One region of the Ventrimonas faecis genome, then DNA from elsewhere that is predicted to be linked to it. Evidence: predicted binding sites of a transcription regulator. Region 1 holds the regulator's gene; the other holds the start of a gene.
What was found. Region 1 encodes NrdR, which represses ribonucleotide reductase genes. Its sites were predicted from a motif close to CACAANATNTTGTG; they were not measured.
Positions count from the first base shown of each region.

Region 1 (8,790 bases):
GGATGCATACCTCAAGCACGCGTTTTACCAGAGTAATGAGGGCGATCCAGCTTGCCTGGCGCGCTTTGTCTTCCTCTGCCAGAATGCGGGTATCGTGGTAGAAGCTGTTGAAGGCGTTGGACAGGTCGAAGATGTACTGACAGATCTTGTGCGGCGCGGTCTCTGCAAACGCATTCTCCATAACATCGTTGTACTTGGACAGCTCCAGCATCAGAGTCTTCTCGGCGTCACTGGCTGCCGGAAGAATGGTCTCTGCCGTTGTGCCCGGGTTCTGTGCCTCATACTTGCCCAGAATGGATTTGATACGAACAATGGTGTACAGAATGTACGGACCAGTATTTCCCTCAAAGGAGATGAAGCGGTCAATATCGAACACGTAATCTTTGGCTGCCTGGTTGGACAGGTCACCATATTTTAAGGCTGCAAGGCCGACAATCTTGGCGGTCTCCTTTGCCTCTGCCTCATCCATGCTGCGGTTTTCCATGATGCGGTTGTAAACAGCCTCATCGATGTCCGCAATGAGGTGCTCCAGACGCATCACGCCGCCCTCTCTGGTCTTAAACGGCTTGCCGTCCTTGCCGTTCATGGTACCAAAGCCGATGTGGATCATCGGGGTCTCCGGCTTTACATAGCCGGCCTTCTTTGCCACACGGAACACCTGCTTGAAGTGAAGCTCCTGACGCTTATCGGTAATGTAAACGTACTTGACCGGATGGAAATCCTTCTCACGCTGGATGATGGTTCCCAGATCGGAGGTTGCGTACAGGGCAGCACCGTCAGACTTGCGCACGATACACGGCGGCAGCTCCTTGGAGTCGGTCGGCTCGGTTACGTCTACAACCAGAGCGCCCTGGCTCTCGTATGCCAGACCCTTGTCCTGCAGGTCCTGAATCAGCCACGGAATATACTCCTCCGCGTCACTCTCGCCTTTCCAGAGTTCAAAATGAACGTCCAGATTGTCGTAGTTTCTCTTTAAGTCTGCCAGGGAAACACTCATGATATGTTTCCAGATGGCAGTGTACGGCGGATAGCCCTTCTGAAGCTTGAAGGTAGCGGTCTGCGCACGCTCCTTGAAAGCCTCGTCTACTTTGGACTTGCCGCTGGCAGTCGGGTAGATATCCTCCAGCTCGCTGATGGTAAACGGCGGCTCGGACGGATATTCTCCGGTGTAGTTTTCATCGAAATAAACCAGATCCGGCTTGCGGTCACGCAGTTCCTCGATGATGAGGCCCATCTGCAGGCCCCAGTCACCAAGATGTACGTCACCGATCATGTTGTAGCCTAAGTAACGGCCCATGCGCTTTACGCTCTCACCAATAACGGCAGAACGCAGGTGGCCGACATGGAGCGGCTTTGCCACGTTGGCTCCGCCGTAGTCCACGATAATAGTCTCTCCGTGGCCCTCTTCCTCCACGCCAAGCTTCTCTTCCTTTGCCATGCCGTTCATGAGATCAGCCAGATAAGCGGTATTTAAACGGATGTTGATGAAACCAGGCATTACGGCATTGATTTCGGAAAACATGCCGTCTCCGCTTAATTTCTCAACAACCTCATTCGCAATGTCGATCGGTTTCTTTTTATATGCCTTGGCCGCTGCCATAGCGCCGTTGCACTGGTACTCACATAAGTCCGGGCGGTTGGATAAGACAACCTTTGCGTAGGATGCGTCGTAGCCACAGGCGGTAAATGCAGACTTCATCTCGTCCGCGATCAGATCCAGAATTCTTTTCACCTTTGTTTCTCCTTTGATTGGTTTCACTGTAACGTTTTCTTCATACTGAACTATTATTATACCCGATTTAAGGTCAAAATGCAAGAAAAGGCCTGTTTAAGCCAAAAAACAGTTGAAAAATCATGTCTTTTAGTATAGAATATAGTAGATTAATAGCGAGTACGCAAATTCAAGGAGGAATATCACATGATTTCAGCAGGTGATTTTAGAAACGGCATTACCTTGGAAATCGAGGGTAACGTATACCAGATCGTAGAGTTCCAGCACGTAAAACCGGGTAAAGGTGCTGCATTCGTAAGAACCAAAATCAAAAACGTTATGACCGGCGCAGTAGTAGAGAGAACTTTCCGTCCGACCGAGAAATTCCCGTCCGCAAGAATCGACCGTGTCGATATGCAGTATCTGTACGAGGATGGCGATCTGTACAACTTCATGAACATGGAGAACTACGAGCAGATGGCTCTTGCTTCCGACGTAATCGGTGACGCATTAAAGTTCGTTAAGGAGAACGAGGTTGTTAAGATCTGCTCTTACAACGGCAAAGTATTCTCCGTAGAGCCGCCGTTATTCGTAGAGCTTGAGATCACCAACACCGAGCCGGGCTTCAAGGGCGATACCGCTCAGGGCGCAACCAAGCCGGCAACCGTTGAGACTGGCGCAACCGTATACGTTCCGCTGTTCGTTGACAACGGTGACAAGATCAAGATCGACACCCGTACCGGTGAGTACCTGTCCAGAGTTTAATACTCCGCACAGTTTCCGGTCAAATCAACCGAACGCAAAAGAGGCAATTCCTTTTCCGGGAACTGCCTCTTTTTTGTTTGCTGCTTTTTAATTTTTCTTTCTATCACGCTTATAAAAATACAGCACAACCGCCTCCAGATACCGCTTTAACACAATCTGGATTTCTTCCTTCGGATTGATGGGTTTTACCAGGATCCCATAAATTCCGGCCCGGTTCGCGCCGTACACATCGGTAAAGAGCTGGTCTCCCACAAACAAAACCTCGTCTTTGCAAAGTCCCATCTCTTCTACCGCCCGGTTGTAATTTTTTATTCCCGGCTTTCCGGCCTTGTAAATGTAAGGAGAATGAACCTGCCCGGCAAAGGACTTCACCCGCGGCTCCTTGTTGTTTGAGAGAAGAAGGGTCTGAAATCCCAGTCCGTGAAGCTGCTCAAACAAAGCCAGAGCACGCTCGTCCGCCGGAGCACCGTGGGGAACCAAGGTATTATCAATATCAAAAATGACTCCCTTTTTTCCTTTTTCTTTCCAGCCCTCCCAGTCGATTTCATAGGTGCTGTCCACCCATTCTCTGGGATAAAATGGTTCTAATATCACAATCGTACCCTGTCCTACTTTCGCTTATTTTCCAGAAGCTTTCCAAGCTCCTCCATAAAGGTGTTGACATCCTTAAATTCCCGGTAGACCGACGCAAAGCGCACATAGGCTACCTCATCCAGCTGCTTTAACTTCTGCATGACCAGTTCTCCGATTGCGGAGGTTTCCACCTCCCGGTCTTCCATGGTAAAGATCTCGTTCTCAATTTCATCGATCATCTGGTTGATCTGCTGAATGGAGACAGGCCGCTTATGGCAGGAATGCACCACCCCCGCCTCGATTTTGGAACGGTCATACGGTTCACGGGACTGGTCCTTTTTGATGACCATGAGGGGCATGGTTTCCAGTTTCTCATATGTGGTAAAGCGCTTTCCGCAGACCACGCACTGACGGCGGCGGCGGATGGAGCTGTTATCCTCTGCCGGACGGGAATCAATGACTTTGGTATCTGCTGCGCCGCAAAATGGACACTTCAAGTTGTTTTCCTCCTGTGTATCACTTTTGTCATTATTTTAACCCATCCTTTACATGGACGCAAGTATTTTTAAAGCACGAAACCGTTATAAAACTGACATACCCAGTCACAGTTCATGCGTTGCACAAACCTAATCGCACTTGCACGGTTTCTCGATGTCCTTCAGCTTCTTAACCTCCACCAGAATAATGTCATCCCCGATCTGGCACACGTCCTTGAACGGAATGATGTATTCCTTCTCCCGCCCGAAGATTCCGCACAGGCAGCCAGGCCCCGGAACGATCAGATGGGTGATGCAGCCGTTTTCCGGGTTAAATTCCACATCGCCCACAAACCCCAGCTTTTTGCAGTCGCAGATGTTGATGACTTCTTTTTTTTTTAAATCAAACATACGCATAGGCCACATCCGGAACAAAACGTTCTTACTGTAGTCTATGCGTATCGTTTCCAGGCGGTTCCTAAAGGAGGCCTGGCGCATTCTTTTTCATTTTCGTCTGCTGATTAGAATAACGGAACAACAGCGCCCTCGTAGGTCTGCTCGATGTACTCTTTGACTGCGTCGCTGGTCAGAACCTCCATGAGTGCTTTGGTCTTCGCATCCTCTTCCTTGCCCTCCTGAACAGCTACAACGTTACCATAGGTAGTTGCTGCCTCAGAGTCAGAAGCCTCTACTGCCAGTGCGTCAGATACCTTTAAGCCAGCCTCAATTGCGTAGTTGCCGTTGATAACCGCAATGTCAACATCCGGAAGTGAACGCGGAACCTGTGCTGCCTCAACCTCAAGGATGTCAAGGTTCTTCGGGTTCTCTACGATGTCGGTCTTGGTTGCTTTTAAGCCAGCGCCATCTTTCAGCTTTAACAGGCCATTTGCCTCAAGAAGAAGCAGGGCCCGGGCCTCGTTGGTTGCGTCGTTCGGAACTGCTACCTTTGCGCCGTCTGCCAGTGCATCCAGGGTTGCGGTCTTGCCTGCGTAAATACCAAACGGCTCGTAGTGGATCTTGCCTGCGCTTACTAACTTGGTTCCTCTCTCCTCATTGAACTGCTCCAGATATGGAAGATGCTGGAAATAGTTTGCATCCAGATCACCTGCGTCCAGTGCCAGGTTCGGCTGAACGTAATCGGTGTACTCCACGATCTTTAAGTTGTAGCCTTTCTTTGCCAGCTCTTCTCTTGCTGCCTCCAGAATCTCTGCGTGAGGTGCCGGGCTTGCGCCTACGGTCAGATCCTCCAGATCTCCGGTGGTCTCCTCTGCTGCTTCGCTGCTCTCTGCCTCTGCTGCGGAAGTCTCTGCTGCCTCTGCTGCTGCAGTGGTCTCAGCCGGTTTGCTGCCGCCGCATGCGGTCAGGGCTGCTGCTGCCAGGAATGCTGCTGCGATCACACCAATGTTCTTTTTCATAATACTTATCCTCCTCGATAAATAAATTTGATTTATATGGCCTTTGGCCGACAGCCGTGTGACCGGCTGCTAAATCCGCTGTCTGTTTGTCTCCGGCCCGGTTTGTCAGGTTTTCTCCCCTGTCCAAACGCTCTACCGGATTCGTTTGTCACTCTTTCTTGCCAGTCTCATGCCGATCTCCTGAATAACCTGGACAATGATGACCAGAATGGCTACCGTCACCAGCATGATGTCCGTCTCATAACGGTAGTAACCGTAGTTGATGGCAATGCCGCCCAGTCCGCCGCCGCCAACCGCGCCTGCCATAGCGGAATAGCCCAGAATGGTGGTGGTGGAGATAGCCGCTCCGATTAAGAGGGACGGCTTTGACTCCGGAAGCAGAACCTTCCAGATGATCTGGAACGTGGAAGCTCCCATAGACTTTGCTGCCTCAATGACACCGGCATCAATCTCCTTAAAGGAAGACTCTACCATGCGGGCAATGTAGGGCGCCGCGGATGCCACCAGCGGCGGCACGACCGCTTTCCAGCCAAGGCTCGTTCCCACCAACTTTCTGGTAACCGGGATCATCATGATCAGAAGAATGAGGAACGGCACCGACCGGAGCAGGTTGATGATGAGTCCCAGCACCTTCTGCAGTGCCGGAATGGGGCGGATGCCCTCTTTATCGGTCACCACCAGGATGATGCCCAGTGGGATTCCGATGATGTAGGAAACAATGGTGGAAATGATCACCATACATAAGGTTTCTCCGATTCCGTTGCGGATCAGTTCCAAAATCTGCTGACTAAATAACATCGCCGTTCACCTCCTCATACGGCACCTGCACGGTCTTTAAATAATGCAGGGCTCTTGCCGCGTCCGCTTCGTCCTCCGGAAGCTGAATGATCATCTGTCCATAAGCCGTGCCTCCAATGTCTTTGGTGGAAGCGTACAGGATATTCACCGGAACCTTGCTGGCTAAAATCATGTTGGCCAGAACCGGCTCCATGGAGGAGCGTCCGTCAAAGGTGATGCGGATCTTTCTGGACTTGTCAAACTTCACATTTTCCACCGCGTCCCCCAGAATCAGCTGACGGCCAATCTTCGATTTCGGCTCGGAGAAGATTTCCGATACCCGGCCGAACTCGGCAATCTGGCTGTGGTCGATAATGGCTACCCGGTCACAGATGGCTTCAATCACCGCCATCTCATGGGTGATGACAATGACCGTAATGCCTAAGTCCCGGTTGATCTGCTTGATCAGCTCCAAAATGGACTTGGTGGTATTCGGGTCCAGTGCGCTGGTGGCCTCATCACAAAGGAGCACCTTCGGGTTGGTGGCAATGGCCCGGGCAATGGCAACTCTCTGGCGCTGTCCGCCGGAAAGCTGTGCCGGATAGGCTTTTGCCCTGTCTTCCAGTCCAACCAGCTTTAACAGCTCCATGGCCCGCGCTTTCGCCTGCTGCTTTGGAACTCCCGCGATCTCCATGGGGAAGCATACATTCCGGAGAATATTTCTCTGGGCCAGCAGGTTGAATTGCTGGAAGATCATGCCCATGGACTGTCTTGCCTTTCTCTGGCCCGCCTCACTTAATGCCGCCAGATTTTCACCCTCAAACAATACCTCGCCGGAGGTTGGAATCTCCAGCATGTTGATACAGCGCACCAGGGTACTCTTTCCCGCGCCGGAAAGACCGATGATTCCGAAGATTTCTCCCCGTTTGATTTCCAGATTAATGTCATCGAGGGCTTTCACCGGCCCGTTGGCCGTCTTAAATTCCTTGCCCATGTGCTTTAACTGGATGATGGTTTCCTCTAATGCCATTTTCTTTTCCTTTCCCTGCTTTACGAAAACGAAAAACAAAAAGCCGTAAACCTGCAACAGGCTTACGGCTTAGAATGTGTTCTTGCTTCTGATTTTATGCTTCTTCTATGCTCTTTCCTGACCTTGCAGATTACTGATGAAATTGATTGCATACGAACATACGGCACATGTCCATCATCATGCCGCACATCATAACCATATTCATCTGCATGGTCTTATTCTGAGTCATAGCTGGTTCCTCGTTTCCGTAGTTCTTATACTACTACCCTATGTGGCGTATTGTACGCCGGGTGGGTGAGTTTGTCAAGGTTATTCTGACAATTTTACGGTGCAAGCTCGAAAATGCTTCGCATTTCCTCGCTGACGGGCGTTCGCCCTATCAGCCAACGTTGTCCCAAACTGCTTCGGGCAAGCACGGCAGTTTGCTCCGACCGTTGTCTGGCACCTCAAACTTAAATCACATAGTCCCCTCCATCCTCGGTCTGCATGAGATCGGCGATGGTGTAGCTGTCAAAAAATTCATTGATCACATGATTGAGGCGGTTCCACATGGGAAGGGTCCGGCAGTGCGGAGACATGGCGCAGGGTTTGGCATCCGCCTCCAGACAGGCTACCGGAGCCAGGGATCCTTCGGTCAGGCGCAGAATTTCGCCAACTTTGTACTCCTCCGGCTCCCTCACAAGGCGGTAGCCGCCGCCCTTTCCCTGAGCCCCTTCCACAAAACCAGATTTGGACAGGTTGGACATGATGGATTCCAGATACTTCTGGGAGATATCCTGCCGCTCTGCCACCTCCTTTAAAGGCGTGAACGCCCCGGTGGCATGTTCTGCCAGATCTACCATGACGCGCAGTGCATATCTTCCTCTTGTTGAAATCATCATAATCCCCAAACCATCCTTTTCTTAAATTAGTCTGCAAATAACGGGGTGGACAGATAGCGGTCTCCGGTATCCGGAAGAAGCACTACAATCGTCTTGCCCTCGTTCTCCGGGCGTTTTGCCAGTTCAATGGCTGCCCATGCTGCGGCACCGGAAGAAATTCCTACCAGTACGCCTTCATTTTTACCGATTTCCTTGCCGGTTGCGAACGCGTCATCGTTGCTGACCGGAATGATCTCGTCATAAACTTTAGTATCCAGTACCTCCGGCACGAAGCCTGCGCCGATTCCCTGAATCTTGTGCGCGCCTGCCACACCGGTGGAAAGCACTGCGGAAGTTTCCGGCTCTACTGCGACAACCTTAACATCCGGATTCTTGGATTTTAAGAAATTGCCGGTTCCGGTAATGGTTCCGCCGGTGCCAACACCTGCTACAAAATAGTCTACCTGACCGTCGGTGTCTTCCCAGATTTCCGGGCCGGTGGTCTCAAAATGCGCTTTCGGGTTTGCCGGGTTTACGAACTGTCCGGTCACGAATGCGTTCGGGATCTCCTTTGCCAGCTCATCGGCCTTTGCGATGGCACCCTTCATGCCCTTTGCGCCCTCGGTCAGAACCAGTTCAGCGCCATAAGCTTTCATTAACTGGCGGCGCTCCACGGACATGGTCTCCGGCATAACAATGATGATGCGGTATCCGCGTGCTGCTGCCACGGAAGCCAGGCCAATTCCGGTATTGCCGGAGGTCGGCTCAATGATCACGGAATCCGGCTTTAACTGACCGTTCTTTTCTGCCGCGTCGATCATGGCTTTTGCAATACGGTCCTTTACGGAACCGGCCGGGTTAAAATACTCCAGCTTTGCCAGAATCTTTGCTTTTAAGCCAAATTTTTTCTCAATATTTGTAAGCTCCAGAAGAGGAGTCTTTCCGATCAGCTGGTCTGCGGAAGTGTAAATGTTTGCCATAGTCATGTCCTCCTTGCGATGTATAACGTTTTTTATTCTGTCAGTCTCTGAATGTTACGGGCGCCACGCTCTGTATGTGGGGGGAAAAAGCGCGGCGCCCAGGCTTTTCACGCAGCTTATTTTACTGCCTCAAAACCATGTTTCAGGTCGTCAATAATGTCATCGATGTGCTCAGTACCGATGGAAAGGCGGATGGTGGTTGG
Region 1 covers NZ_JBBMFJ010000015.1:3,520-12,309, forward strand. The annotation lists gene argS (arginine--tRNA ligase) at 1-1,732, opposite strand, end outside; gene efp (elongation factor P) at 1,919-2,476, shown strand; gene WMO41_RS08245 (YqeG family HAD IIIA-type phosphatase) at 2,564-3,067, opposite strand; gene nrdR (transcriptional regulator NrdR) at 3,085-3,546, opposite strand; gene WMO41_RS08255 (PRC-barrel domain-containing protein) at 3,676-3,942, opposite strand; gene WMO41_RS08260 (MetQ/NlpA family ABC transporter substrate-binding protein) at 4,047-4,940, opposite strand; gene WMO41_RS08265 (methionine ABC transporter permease MetI) at 5,073-5,738, opposite strand; gene WMO41_RS08270 (methionine ABC transporter ATP-binding protein) at 5,728-6,747, opposite strand; gene WMO41_RS08275 (Rrf2 family transcriptional regulator) at 7,200-7,628, opposite strand; gene cysK (cysteine synthase A) at 7,655-8,587, opposite strand; gene WMO41_RS08285 (O-acetylhomoserine aminocarboxypropyltransferase/cysteine synthase family protein) at 8,704-8,790, opposite strand, start outside.

Region 2 (8,790 bases), on a different contig from region 1:
AGCACATCCTGCTTTCTCGTCAGGTAGGCGTACCGTACATCGTTGTATTCATGAACAAGTGTGATATGGTTGACGATCCGGAGCTGCTTGAGTTAGTAGACATGGAGATCCGTGAGCTGCTGAACGAGTACGAGTTCCCGGGCGATGACACCCCGATCATTCAGGGTTCTGCTCTGAAGGCTCTGGAAGATCCGAAGGGCGAGTGGGGCGACAAGATCATGGAGCTTATGGACGCAGTTGACAGCTGGATCCCGGATCCGCAGCGTGAGACTGATAAGCCGTTCCTGATGCCTGTAGAGGATGTATTCACCATTACCGGTCGTGGTACCGTTGCTACCGGCCGTGTAGAGCGTGGTGTTCTTCATCTGAACGATGAGGTTGAGATCGTTGGTATCCACGAGGAGACCAAGAAGACCGTTGTTACCGGTATCGAGATGTTCCGTAAGTTACTGGATGAGGCTCAGGCTGGTGATAACATCGGTGCTCTGCTTCGTGGTATCCAGAGAACTGAGATCGAGCGTGGACAGGTTCTGTGTAAGCCGGCATCTGTAAAGTGCCACAATAAGTTTACCGCACAGGTTTACGTTCTGACCAAAGACGAGGGTGGTCGTCATACCCCGTTCTTCAACAACTATCGTCCGCAGTTCTACTTCAGAACAACTGACGTAACCGGCGTTTGCGAGCTCCCGGCTGGTACCGAGATGTGCATGCCTGGTGATAACGTAGAGATGACCGTTGAGCTGATCCATCCGGTAGCTATGGAGCAGGGTCTTCGTTTCGCTATCCGTGAGGGTGGTAGAACCGTAGGTTCAGGTCGTGTTGTTACCATCTGCGACTAATCTCTAATTAGAAATTAATCGAAATTTTCATATTATGTAGATGCGCCTGGTGCGCCTACTGTGTCCAAACGTAAGATGACCCGTGGAGATTTTCTCCACGGGTTTTTCTGTTGTATGAATTTCACACAATCTTCAAACTAAAGTATGGACAGTTGTGTTATAATTGGCAGGAGTGTAACTGTGAGGGTACTGAACAGTTACGCAGGAGTAGAGAAAAATTGAGGAGTATATTATGAAAATGAAATGGAAACAGCAGGCGGCAACAGCGCTGGCGGCAGTGCTCTGCGGAGCGGGACTGCATCTGGCAGTGGCTGTACCGGCCGGCAACAGTGCTGCAGTTTCGGAAGCGCTGGTGGCAGAGCCGGAAGGTGAATCCGCGGAGACAACAGCCCAATATACCTTTCATGCCGATGTTTACGGTCCTGGCGTGGCCAATCTGTCTTCCTCGGACAGTTATTCCCGGTATCAGTGGGGGCTGAAAAACGATGCGGAATTACAGTACAGTGAGATCACAAACCGGTTTAAGGACAGCAATCCGAAGCTGGCAACTTATATTGATCTGGCAAATTATCTTGGCATGCCGGCCCCGGTAGCCGGACCGGATGCTTACCGTATCAAAGAGATCCGGGCAAGACGTGGGGTGGATATCAATATTCTCCCGGCGTGGAACCTCTACGATTCCAGCACGGAGGAGCACCGTCAGGTGGTGGTAGCGGTCATAGATACCGGAATTGACATCAATCATCCAGATCTGAAGGATGCCATCTGGACCAATGAAGATGAGATTCCGGGGGACGGCATTGACAATGACGGAAACGGTTATATAGACGATGTCCATGGCTGGAATTTCTTTGATGGAAACAATGAACTCTGCAAGGGCAGTGAGGATGACCACGGTACCCATGCGGCGGGAACCATTGCCGCGGCCCGTGGAAATGGCGGCATTGCCGGAATCACAGACAACAAGTATGTGAAGGTCATGGTATTGAAGGCCCTGGGAACCCAGTATGGTGTTGGAGAGGAAAAGGCCATTATTGAGGCCATCCGCTATGCGGAAGCAAACGGAGCCTCCATCTGCAATCTCAGTTTTGGAACTACGGAGTATTATCCGGAACTGGATAAGGTAATGCGGGATTCGAAGATGTTATTTGTGGTATCTGCAGGAAATGGTGACGCAAAGGGAATCGGAGAAGATACCGATCAGAAGCCGGATTACCCATCCTCCTTCGACCTGGACAATGTCATTTCCGTGGCAAACCTGATGTTTGACGGAAGCCTGGCGGAAAGCTCCAACTACGGAGCAAAGAGCGTGGATATTGCGGCGCCGGGCACCTACATTGTCAGCACCATTGCAAACAGCGGTTATGGATTTATGACAGGAACATCCATGTCTGCCCCGATGGTGACTGGAGCGGCGGCATTCCTGTATTCCTACCGCACGGACCTGCAGCTTTCCGATATCCGGAAAGTTCTTCTGGAAACAGCACGTAAGATTCCGCCGCTGGAAGGCAAACTCAGCAGCAATGGCATGCTGGATGTGTACGCAGCGCTGAACTATGGAAGAACAACGGAGAACGCGGACAGCGCGCAGGCAGAGCAGAGCGCAGAGCAGACAGCCGGGACTGCGCAGGAGAGCCAGGGCAGTGACAGCACGTCAGACGGTGCGGCGCAGTCAGAGAGTACGGCCTCTGCATCCAAAACCATCACGGCAGGTGGCGGGGAACCGGTTAACCTGGGGTGGTAAGCTGACAACCTGGAAAACATATCGAAACGGCATCAGAAAAGCCCATGAAAACAATGAGAAATGTTTTCATGGGCTTTTTCATATCCTTTTTGCGATGTATACCGCAGTGCGGATTTATTTCTTTTTGTTTTTGTATTCATTTAGCAGGCGCTCAAACTCTTCTTCATCACCGGAACGTTTTAACCGCTGTCTGCGGCGCTCCCGGCGCTCTGCCAGCAGTCTTGCCTCTTTCTTTTTGGAGTAGATAAACCAGCTTACAAGGCCGATCATACCAAGTGCGAGAAGTACGATCAGCATCGTGATCAGGACACCGGCCACGGAAATATTTTTGTGAGGCCGCTGAGGCTTCTCTGCGTTGGAAGCAGTGGCCACGGAAGCCGCTGTGTTTGAGGCGTCGGTATCTGATGGGGCGGTTTCTGTGTCCGGATCATCCCCGTCGATGGTGACGCCGTCTTTTGCCAGCAGGTATGCAGTTCCGATGGTCCGGTCATTGTAGCTGTAGGTGAGCAGAGCCACGGCGTTGTCAGGACTGATCTCCGGCAGCGCGCCAAGGGAAATGTCCGCATCCTCAAAGGTGGCGCCATTTGGCAGGGTGATGACGCTGTCCGGATCGATCATCAGGTCGGACGCCTGGAAGGAACCCTTATCCAGATTGATGGTTTCGTTTCCGGTCACGTAACGGCTTTCATAGTCTGCCACGGTATAGTCCTGGAAGGAACGGAATCCAAATTCCAGAAGTGCCTTACCGTCTACGAAGTATTGTCTCGGCTGCCCTTTTAAGATAACGGAGACCAGGCGGCGGTTGTCTTTTACCGCGTAGGTGACCAGGGTATTGCCGGCTTTGATCAGGTATCCGGTCTTTCCGGCTACGGCCTCCGGGTAGTAATACGGGCTGCTCGGATCTTCGGTCACACAGAGACGGTGCTCCCCGCGGATGGTGAAGCCATCCGGATTCTGGGTGGTCGGCGCGATTTTATGGGTGGTAGAGGAGCTGATCTCCACCAAGGTATCGTTGTCGTAGGCGGCCTGCGCAATCAGGGCCATATCGTAAGCGGAAACATACTGATTGTCATTGTTTAAGCCGGATGGGTTTTCAAAATGGCTTTCCTGGCATCCCAGTTCCACCAGCTTTTCATTCATCATGTCCACGAAGGCGGGGATGCTGCCCGCGGTGTGCTCAGCCAGGGCATTGGCAGCCTGGTTGCAGGAGACCAGAAGCAGAGAGTAGAGACAATCCTCTACGGAAAGTTCATCTCCGGCCACGACACTGATTTTATTTCCGCTGTCGGCCTCAACCTGGTTGACAGCCGTCGTAGAAAATGTTACAGTATCTTGCAGATTGCAATTTTCCAGGACGATGAGTGCTGTGAGAATCTTGGTGATGCTGGCCGGATAGTACGGCAGGTGAATGTTCTGGCCATACAGAATGGCGCCGGAATCCATATCCATGACAATGCCCGCTTCAGCCATGATGCCGGTGTCAGAGGGCCAGTCGGGTTTTGCCCAGGCCGTCAAAACGAACAACTGGCATGTTAGGGCAAAACATACAAATTTTGTTATCTTTTGTTTCCATTTATTCAGCAATGTGCGAACCTCCTGTGTTCTTTTTCCGTTTGCCGCTCCGAGTGAAAAGCAAGGAACTCTGCGGAAATTTCCGAATTTTGGCAAAACGGACCTGTCTAATCATACCTTATGTAAAATAAATATTCAACCAAATATTCCATGAAATATTCGTGAAATTGCCACTTCCATTTTCCCCACATTTGTAGTATCATAATTTCTGCTACGACATATAGTTGTTTATAATCAATAAAAATACAAGATATAGTATATACGAGAGGGGTTTGGGCATGACTACGGATGTTAAGACAAATGTGATCAAGAGAAACGGCAAGGAAGTTTCTTTCGATGTCTCCAAAATTGTGAGCGCGATCACCAAGGCCAATGCCAGTGTGGATCATCTTCATCAGCTGAATGAGTATCAGATCAACGCAGTGGCAGACATGATCGCAAAGCAGGTGGAAGAGGCTACGCATGCGGTAAACGTAGAAGATATTCAGGATATGGTAGAGACCGGCATTATGGAGATGCGCGGTTATGAGGTGGCGCAGAAATATGTGCGTTACCGTTACAAGAGAGAGCTGACCAGAAAATCCAACACGACCGACAACGGCATCCTGGCTCTGATCGAGCATCTGAATGAGGAAGTAAAACAGGAGAACTCCAACAAGAACCCGGTCATCAACTCTACCCAGCGTGATTACATGGCTGGTGAGGTCAGCAAGGATTTAAGCCGCCGTGTTCTGCTTCCGGAGGAGATCGTGCGCGCCCATGAGGCGGGTATCATCCACTTCCACGATACCGATTATTTTGCGCAGAAGGAGCACAACTGTGACCTGATCAACCTGGAGGACATGCTCCAGAATGGCACCGTGATCAGCGAGACCATGATCGAGAAGCCGCACAGCTTCTTTACCGCCTGCAATGTTACCACCCAGATCGTGGCGCAGGTAGCCAGCAACCAGTACGGCGGACAATCCTTCTCCCTGGCACATCTGGCTCCGTTTGTAGACATCAGCCGTCAGAAACTGCGCAAGAATGTCATCGCGGAGCGTCAGGAGTGCGGTGAGTCTTTGGATGACGCCATCATCGACCGCGTAGTAGAACGCAGACTGCGCGAGGAGATCAAGAGTGGTATCCAGACCATCCAGTATCAGCTTATTACTCTGATGACCTGTAATGGACAGGCTCCGTTTGTTACCATGTTCATGTATCTGGATGAGGTTCCGGAGGGCCGCACCCGTGACGATCTGGCTATGATCATTGAGGAAGTCATGATCCAGAGAATGCAGGGCGTCAAGAACGAGAAGGGCGTGTGGATCACCCCGGCATTCCCGAAACTGATCTATGTTCTGGACGAGGACAACATTACCGAAGATTCCAAATACTGGCACTTAACTGAGCTTGCCGCGAAATGTACCGCAAAGCGCATGGTGCCGGACTACATCTCCGCGAAGATCATGAAGGAGATGAAGGGCGGAAACGTGTACCCGTGCATGGGCTGCCGTTCCTTCCTGACCGTAGAGGATTCACAGAGAAACGCAGACGGAAGCCACAAGTTCTACGGCCGTTTCAATCAGGGCGTTGTCACCATCAACCTGGTGGATGTGGCCTGCTCTTCTGAGGGCGATATGGACCGCTTCTGGGAGATTTTTGAGGAGCGCCTGGAGCTTTGCCACCGCGCGCTGCGCTGCCGTCATGAGCGTCTGCTCGGCACCATCTCCGATGTCGCTCCGATCCTGTGGCAGAACGGTGCCCTGGCAAGACTGAAAAAGGGAGAGACCATCGATAAGCTTTTGTTTAACGGTTATTCCACCATTTCCCTGGGCTACTGCGGCCTGCATGAGATGTGCGTGCGCATGACCGGAAAGTCCCACACCGACCCGTCCGCAAAACCGTTCGCTCTGGCTGTTATGCAGAAGATGAACGACAAGTGCAAGGAGTGGAAAGAGGCAGAGAACATCAGCTACTCCGTATACGGCACCCCGATGGAGTCCACCACCTACAAGTTTGCGAAATGCTTACAGAAACGCTTCGGCATCATCCCGGGCGTAACTGATAAGAACTATATCACCAACAGCTACCACGTTCATGTAACTGAGGAGATTGACGCCTTCAGCAAGCTGAAATTCGAGTCCGAATTCCAGAAGCTGTCTCCGGGCGGAGCCATCAGCTACGTGGAAGTGCCGAATATGCAGCAGAATATTCCGGCGGTTCTGTCCGTCATGAAGTTTATCTACGAGAACATCATGTATGCAGAGCTGAACACCAAGAGCGATTACTGCGAGTGCTGTGGCTACGATGGCGAGATCAAGATCGTCGAGGACGAGTCCGGCAAGCTGGTCTGGGAGTGCCCGAACTGCGGCAACCGTGCCCAGGACAAGATGTCCGTTGCGCGCCGTACCTGCGGCTACATCGGAACCCAGTTCTGGAACCAGGGCCGGACACAGGAGATCCGCGACCGCGTGCTACATCTTTAAAAAATAAAAATTGATTTGAATATAGAAAATGCCGGGCAGGCGCTAAATGGCGCCGCCCGGCATTTTCGTGGTTTTACAAGATAGCAATTCTAACATTTTTATGAAAATTATGGTGCGCACCCTCGCTTGCCTTGCACCTGATGAAAATTAATGGTATACTGTCGTGGTAAATTACCCGTATTGCGGCCTGCAGGGCCAGATGGGCGGAAAAGTGCCCCCGTTTTTGGGCATTTGTGAGAAGAAAAACGCAGCTTTTGCGGCTCTGCGGATGAAAGGAATACCATGTCTTCAAATAACGAATACGCGATCCAGGTACAGGACGTGAGCAAGATATATAAGCTGTATGACAAGCCGATTGACCGGCTGAAGGAATCCCTCAGCTTAACCCACAAAAACTACCACAAGGACTTTTTTGCGCTGAGTGATATTTCATTCAATGTAAAGAAGGGCGAGACGGTAGGCATCATCGGAACGAATGGTTCCGGCAAATCAACTATTTTAAAAATTATCACCGGAGTGCTGACGCCAACCAGCGGTCAGGTCCGGGTGAGCGGAGTCATCTCGGCGCTTCTGGAGCTGGGAGCGGGCTTCAACATGGATTACACCGGCATTGAGAATATCTATATGAACGGAACCATGATGGGCTTCTCCAAAAAGCAGATGGATGAAAAACTCCCGGATATTCTGGAGTTTGCCGATATTGGAGATTTCGTTTACCAGCCGGTGAAAACCTATTCCAGCGGTATGTTTGTGCGGCTGGCTTTTGCGCTGTCTATTAATGTAGAGCCGGAAATCCTGATTGTGGATGAGGCACTTTCTGTGGGAGACGTGTTCTTCCAGTCCAAGTGCTACCGCCGCATGGAGGAAATCCGAAAGAACGGAACCACCATTCTTATGGTTACCCATGATATGGGCAGTGTCATCAAATACTGTGACCGGGTGGTGCTTTTGAATAAGGGCCATTATGTGGCTGAGGGCGCGCCGGGCAAGATGGTGGATCTCTACAAGAAGATCCTGGCCAACCAGATGGATGACCTGGAAGAAGAACTGCTGGAGATGAATGATTTTTCCGGCGGGATGGACAATGGAGCAGAAACAAAAGATAATGTTCCAGAAAAAAATATTGAAGAAAAAACAGTGCACAGCGGCCTCATGAAAGACAAAATCACCATCAACCCGAACCGCACTGAGTACGGCAACGGCAAGGCCGAAATCTATGACCTTGGCATGTTTGATGAGCGGGGCAACTTAACGAACCTGCTGTTAAAGGGTGAGTATTTCACCATCAAAGAAAAGATTCGTTTCCATGACAGTATCCAGGCGCCGATCTTTACTTATACCATTAAAGATAAGAAGGGCGCGGACTTAACCGGCACCAACACCATGTTTGAGGGCGCCGAGATCCGTCCTGTGAAAAACGGTGATGAGTACGAGGTGAACTTCCGCCAGAAGATGACCCTTCAGGGCGGTGAGTATCTGCTTTCCATGAGCTGCACCGGCTTTGAGCAGGGCGAGCACACCGTGTACCACCGTCTGTACGATGTGGCAAATATCACGGTCATTTCCAATAAGAATACCGTGGGTGTTTATGATATGGAATCCGAGGTGGAGGCAGTGCTGAAACCGGCGGGCTCCGGGAACTCGGAAACCGGGAATGCGTGAGATGGAGAAAAAACATGCCGGGAAATGCGTGAGACCGAAAACGACAGGATCGAAACGCAAACATGGCGAACAACGAACGTGAACATAAGAAAGAGGTTTTTGAAACATGAACATGAGAAAGATCGATGATGAGATACAGGCGCTCCTTTCCGAGCACCGCGGAGACATCCGCTCCATCTTAAAGGACAACCACCGGCTGGACCTGTTATATGCCCTCTCTTCCCAGCGGGAATTGCTGCTTGAGTGGTATGACTTCGAGCCGGAGGCGGAGGTTCTTCAGGTGGGTGCCGATTACGGTGCGCTGACGGGACTTCTGCGTTCCAGCGTGAGCGCAGTGACGGTTCTGGATGACACCGAATCCGCACTGGAGACGGTAAGACAGCGTTATCCGGGCGCGGCCAACATCCATTACCACAAGGACAGCCTGACCGGTTACGCGGCTGAGGCCTGTGCTGAGGGCAAAAAGTACGACTATGTGATCTTTGCGGGAACGCTGACCGCTCCC
Region 2 covers NZ_JBBMFJ010000022.1:25,474-34,263, forward strand. The annotation lists gene tuf (elongation factor Tu) at 1-839, shown strand, start outside; gene WMO41_RS10795 (S8 family peptidase) at 1,072-2,583, shown strand; gene WMO41_RS10800 (D-alanyl-D-alanine carboxypeptidase family protein) at 2,698-4,053, opposite strand; gene nrdD (anaerobic ribonucleoside-triphosphate reductase) at 4,434-6,623, shown strand; gene WMO41_RS10810 (Wzt carbohydrate-binding domain-containing protein) at 6,906-8,285, shown strand; gene WMO41_RS10815 (glycosyltransferase) at 8,398-8,790, shown strand, end outside.
Region 2: a site for NrdR is predicted at 4,400-4,413, ahead of nrdD (anaerobic ribonucleoside-triphosphate reductase). Genes of this name have one in related genera too.